2 linked regions of the Laspinema palackyanum D2c genome follow. The protein of the gene in region 1 interacts with the protein of each later gene in a pairwise test. Links are inferred from orthologs where the notes say so. Each region holds a gene or a part of one and is shown on either strand. Other genes may lie near its edges.

Evidence for each region.
Region 2: the proteins of NG795_RS21600 (region 1) and hypB interact in binary tests that used the Escherichia coli proteins (3 or more experiments, as listed by UniProt). The link is inferred for Laspinema palackyanum D2c from one-to-one orthologs.

The regions. Positions count from the first base shown.
Region 1 is NZ_JAMXFD010000023.1:76,985-79,796, reverse strand. Bases 125-2,804 are described here. They hold NG795_RS21600 (FKBP-type peptidyl-prolyl cis-trans isomerase), read right to left. Parts: upstream 1,839-2,804; coding sequence 1,410-1,838; downstream 125-1,409. Other genes in these bases: NG795_RS21590 (adenylate/guanylate cyclase domain-containing protein), read right to left, coding at 2,339-2,804; NG795_RS21595 (hypothetical protein), read right to left, coding at 2,137-2,316; NG795_RS21605 (adenylate/guanylate cyclase domain-containing protein), read left to right, coding at 125-1,232. Outside these bases: more of NG795_RS21605, read left to right, coding at 1-124; more of NG795_RS21590, read right to left, coding at 2,805-2,812. UniProt on the Escherichia coli protein: Folding helper with both chaperone and peptidyl-prolyl cis-trans isomerase (PPIase) activities. Chaperone activity prevents aggregation of unfolded or partially folded proteins and promotes their correct folding.
Region 2 is NZ_JAMXFD010000016.1:82,853-85,828, forward strand. Bases 130-2,973 are described here. They hold hypB (hydrogenase nickel incorporation protein HypB), read right to left. Parts: upstream 2,024-2,973; coding sequence 1,235-2,023; downstream 130-1,234. Other genes in these bases: hypF (carbamoyltransferase HypF), read right to left, coding at 130-940; hypA (hydrogenase maturation nickel metallochaperone HypA), read right to left, coding at 2,027-2,350; NG795_RS18100 (hydrogenase maturation protease), read right to left, coding at 2,350-2,865; NG795_RS18105 (SpoIIE family protein phosphatase), read right to left, coding at 2,883-2,973. Outside these bases: more of hypF, read right to left, coding at 1-129; more of NG795_RS18105, read right to left, coding at 2,974-2,976. UniProt on the Escherichia coli protein: Involved in the maturation of [NiFe] hydrogenases. Required for nickel insertion into the metal center of the hydrogenase. Exhibits a low intrinsic GTPase activity, which is essential for nickel insertion.

The DNA of each region.
Region 1 (2,812 bases):
CGGGTTTGAATAGTGGATTTGCCTTCCCGATTTTTGGTGACGCTTCGGAAACTCAGTCCCGGGTGGAGCAATCCTCGGAATTGCTCGGGGTGATCGGGTTCTATAGCCGCGATATCCAGACGATTGACGAAGATTTGATGGCAACTTGTAGTGCGATCGCCAGCCAGATTGGTCAATTTATTAAACGCAAACAAGCCGAAGTTGCCCTCCAAGAAAGCGAAGAACGCTATCGCGATTTATTTGAAAATGCCAGCGATTTGATTCAGAGTGTTTCTATAGAAGGTCGTTTTTTGTATGTCAATCGCGCCTGGAAAGAAACCCTGGGATACAGTGAAGCAGACCTGGACCGGATGACGGTATTTGAACTTCTGCATCCCCAAAGCAAATCCCAGTATCAAGACTGCTTTGAACGCATCTTTGCCGGGGAAAACCTTGATGAAATAACCGCAGAATTTGTGACTAAATCCGGCCAGAAAATCTTCTTGCAAGGCAGTATGAATTGTAAGTATTTAGAAAATAATCCCGTGGCCATTCGGGGAATTTTCAGAAACATCACCGAACGAATTAAGGTGGAAAAAGCCCTGCAAAAGCAACAAAAGAAAACCGAAAATTTGCTGTTGAATATTTTGCCGGAACCCATCGTCGATCGCCTCAAATTGGAACCCAACAGTATCGCGGAAACTTATGCGAATGTCACGGTTTTATTTGCGGATTTGGTGGGATTTACCGAAATTGCTTCGGCACTTTCGGCCCTGGAAGTGGTGGAGTTGCTGAATTTAGTTTTTTCCGCCTTCGATCGCCTCACGGAATTGCATCAACTGGAAAAAATTAAAACCATTGGGGATGCCTATATGGTAGTCGCAGGATTGCCCACAGAACGGGAAGACCATGCCGAAGCAATCGCGGATATGGCCCTGGATATGCAAACCGCCTTGAGCCAATTTAATCAACAAAACCAGCAGTCCTTTAGCATTCGGATTGGTATTCATAGCGGCCCAGTGGTAGCCGGGGTGATTGGCATCAAAAAGTTTATTTATGACCTCTGGGGGGACACAGTAAATATTGCCAGCCGCATGGAATCTCACAGTTTACCTGGACGAATTCAAGTCAGCGAAACCACCTATTATTTATTGCGGGAGCATTATGAACTAGAAAAACGGGGAATGATTCCGGTGAAAGGAAAGGGAGAAATGAATACTTATTTTCTCATCGGTTCCAAATCGAAATTCTAGCCGTTGGTTCACAGCCCTGAACCGAATCTTAAAGGGCGATCGGTCTGGGTTTAAATGGACTGGGGGAATCTCATAGACCGGCGGGGATACAAATCCCCGCCAGTGTTTTTGTCCTAACGGTTTAAAAACCTCTAAATCTTTTATGGTTTTACAAAACTGAAAGGGTCTTTCTTGCGCTTAAGCAATGCCAACCAACTCAATTTCAAAAATCAAATCTTTTCCAGCCAGGGGGGGATTGGCATCTAAAGTAACTTTTGACTCAGAAATTGCCGTAATCACCACGGGAATAATTTGATCCGGGGCTTGTTGAATTTGTAATTGTTGTCCCACATCTAAAGGGATATTATCCGGCAGTTGCTGCCGCTCAACTTCCACCACCATTTCTTGCCGATGGGGACCATAAGCCTCTTCCGCTGGAATTTTTTCCGTTTTGGATTCCCCCGGACTCATCCCTAAAACTGCTTGTTCAAAACCGGCAATGAGTTGTCCTTCCCCCAAAACAAATTCCAGAGGGTCGCGATCGATGGAGGAATCAAATACAGTCCCATCATCTAATTTACCCGTGTAGTGAACTTTCACCATATCGCCTTGCTTGGCTTGGCTCATTTTGTTGGCTCCTAATAATGTTTACGAAAACAAAGCATCCAAATCTATGGCTGATTAGTTATTACTCTATGCCTAAGCCCGTTAAAAAAACGGGTTTTATAGACTAGATTGAAGTGAAGAAATCTTGGGTCTCCTTCATGCTAAATCAGTCAGGCTGGAGGACCTTAACCCCAGGGAAACCATGAACGCTGAAATCCCCAGCCAACCTAGACCTCTGTTCCCGTTGTGGTTATCGGTTAGTATTTTAACTTGCCAGACGGAATTTTGCAGGGAGAGGGGAGAGTTCGTAGTAACGACTTTAGTCGTTACCGCGTGACGTGGCGATCGCCACGTCACGCACTCTCATGAGGCTCTGCCTCCAGTTAAGGAGCAGGCGCTTAAGCTCCAGAGTGCTTGTGACGGCTGTACTCCATGCCAGGAGTAGCACTACAGGCGCGATCGCCGCCAATTGTGCGTGACGTGGCGATCTCCACGTCACGCGGTAACGACTGAAGTCGTTACTACAAACTTTCCCTTGTTCCCCCTACAAGCAAGCGTCCTTTGAGCAAATACACCTGCATTGCTCCCTTGCCTTTAATCTCGATCGCCCCTCTTTCTTCAAAACGATATTGATTTTTCAAACAGTCATAAGTGGCCCTAGAAACTTGAATTTGGCCGGGAATACCGTGGGATTCCATTCGGGAGGCGGTATTCACGGTATCCCCCCACAGATCATAGATAAATTTTTTAATCCCAATCACCCCAGCAACGACGGGTCCGGTATGGATCCCCATCCGCATTTTTAAGGATTGATGAAATTCGGCATTAAATCGGGCGATTTCCTCCTGCATTTCTAGGGCCATCTCTGCGATCGCCACGGCACTATTTTCACAGGGAACCGGCATTCCCGCTACAACCATGTAACAATCGCCAATGGTTTTAATTTTTTCTAACTGATACCGTTCCAAGGCGCGATCGAAGCGAGAAAAAATATT
Region 2 (2,976 bases), on another replicon or contig:
TATCTGGGGCCACTTCTGGGGCGATATTTGATGCCACGTCGGACAACCGCCGTAATAATACAATGGGACATTCGGGCGATCGCAACAGTCTCTCCTCAATCGCCGTTACCTGACAATCTTGGCGAACTTGTTCCACGGAGGGATACATGACGGCAAACGGTTTTTCTTCCCGATGCTTACAACGCCGCAGACGACGGACTGCTGCCGAGTTTCCGGCATCCACCATCAGATGAAATCCACCTAATCCCTTCACTGCTAAAATTTTGCCGCGATTCACCTTAGAAATGGCCGTTTCTAAAGCGCGATCGCCCGTTGCCAACACCTCACCCCACCCTTTCCAAAATTCCAACTGCGGACCACAATTGGGACAAGCATTTGGTTGGGCGTGAAATCGCCGATTTAAGGGATTTTCATATTCCGCCTGACAGTCAGGACACATTTGAAATCCCTGCATCGACGTATTGGCGCGATCGTAAGGTAATCCCCGAATAATCGTATAACGAGGACCGCAGTTAGTGCAATTAGTAAAGGGATAGCGATAGCGGCGATTTTGGGGGTCAAAAATCTCCTGTAAACAATCGGGACAAGTGGCCACATCCGGCAACACCACCGCCGTTTTTTCCCCTGCCACACTGGGCCGAATTTCAAACTCAGTAAATCCCAGAGGTTCTAACCATGAGGATTCTAGGGATTGAATAAAGGAAATGGCCGGTTTTTCCCGTTCCAATCGCCATAAGAAGGTTTCTAATTGTTCCTGAGTTCCTTCTACTTCAATAAACACCCCTTGGGCGGAATTATTCACCCATCCGTTTAGTTCCAGTTCCGTGGCAAGTCGATAAATAAAGGGCCGAAATCCCACCCCCTGTACCGCCCCCCGAACCGTGATACAGAGGCGATTTAAGTTAGACATAAAAATAGTAGATTTCAATAATAAATTCATAAACACCTCCCCTGTTCGTAGTAACGATTTCAATCGTTCTCTTAGTTCGTAGTAACGACTTCAGTCGTTCTCTTAGTTCGTAGTAACGATTTCAATCGTTTCCGGATTGTTCGTAGTAACGATTTCAATCGTTCCGGATGTTCGTAGTAACGATTTCAATCGTTTCCGGGTTCGTACTCAAGAGGGATAACGACTGAAGTCGTTACTACGAACTAAGAGAAGATAACGACTGAAGTCGTTACTACGAACTAAGAAAGAGAACGCCTGAAGGCGTTACTACGAACTTAAGAGAAATCATGAGATTGTGCTGACTGGCGACTTTTTCAAATGCTGTTGTAAATACCCATACCACTCGGTCATTCCTTGTCCTTTGCGGGAAGAAACTTCAAAAATTGTCGCTTGCGGGGCCATTTTTCTAATATTCTCTAACGCCTTCTCCCGGTCAAACTCCACCGCTTCGGCAAGGTCAATTTTACTAATAATCACCACTTGCGCGGATTTAAACATGGTCGGATATTTCAAGGGTTTGTCTTCCCCTTCCGTCACCGACAACAACACCACGCGCAAATCTTCCCCTAAATCGTATGCCGCAGGACAAACTAAATTTCCGACATTTTCAATCACCAATACATCTAACCGATCTAAATTCAGTTGTTGGGCCGCTTTCAAGACCATATCCGATTCTAAATGGCAGACGGTTCCCGTGGTAATTTGGACGGTGGCGGCCCCACTATTACTCAAGCGAACGGCATCGTTATCGGTTTCTAAGTCTCCGACAATGATGCCGGTGGGGATGCGACTGCCGATATCCTGAACCATCCGTTCTAAGAAGGCAGTTTTCCCAGAACCCGGAGAAGAAAGCACATTCAAAACCAGCAAATTTTTAGCCATAAAATAGCCCCGATTTCGTTCAGCAAGGCGGTCATTTTTGGCTAAAACTGCTTGTCCCACTGCAATAGTTTGATGGGTGTCATGATGATGATGGTGATGGCCATTTTCATGACTGTGACTATGGCCATTTTCATGACTGTGACTATGGATTCCGACTTCTCCGACGACGCTGCATCCGCAATTAGTACACATCAGTTAGGAAACCTCCAAGGATGTTAACTCGATTTCTTGTCCGCTTTGAATATGAGGGGTGAGTTGATGACAATGGGGACATTCATAGAACCAATCCATCGGTTCAAAGTCCCGATCGCAAGTAGGACAGTGACAAATCACTGGAACTCGTTCAATTTCAAATTCTGCCCCTTCGGCGATCGTCCCTCGGGTCACCACATCAAAGGCAAATTCTAAGGCATCTGGAACCACCCCAGATAAGTCACCCACTCGCATTTTTAGGCGATGAATTTTGCTGGCATTTTGCGCTTTAGCACAATCTAAAGCAATATTCAAAGTGTTTTCCATCAAACTAACTTCATGCATAATCCCCCCGCTTCTTTCTCTTCCCCCCATCCCCCAGTCTCAATCAAGTTTGCGATCGCCACTAATGCCTCCGCCATGCCTTTTTCAGTGACAGCAGAAAACGTATCCCCAAACTCGAAATCCATCGCCGGAATTGCCACTAACCACCCTTCAGGGGCCTTGCCATAGAGGGTTTTAGCGAGGATGAGAAGGGATGAAGGGTCGCTACTATGGCCTAAACTTTGGGGAGAGATGGAGTCATCATCGTTGAGTTTGACCACTTGTAGTCCTTGTTCAGCAGTGGCAGGATAGGCATCGATAAAGATTGCCAAGTCTACCTCAGACAAGGGTTCGGCCAATTCTGGGGTGAGTTGATGTTGCGACAGCGATCGCACCTTGGGTAATCCCCAGGATGCCACTTCTTCCGCCACCCGTTGTCCTACGCCGTCATCGCGACGCAGGTCATTTCCGTATCCGATCGCCAAAATTGCCAGAGACTCCTGTTGGATTGACAGCATTTTATTAATTTGATTCTCTAACAATATTCTAACGTAACTTCTTTCTGTTTGTCCCGCAAAAACTTCACCACTTCCTCCACTAAACTACGGCGAATTGAAATATTCTTCGGC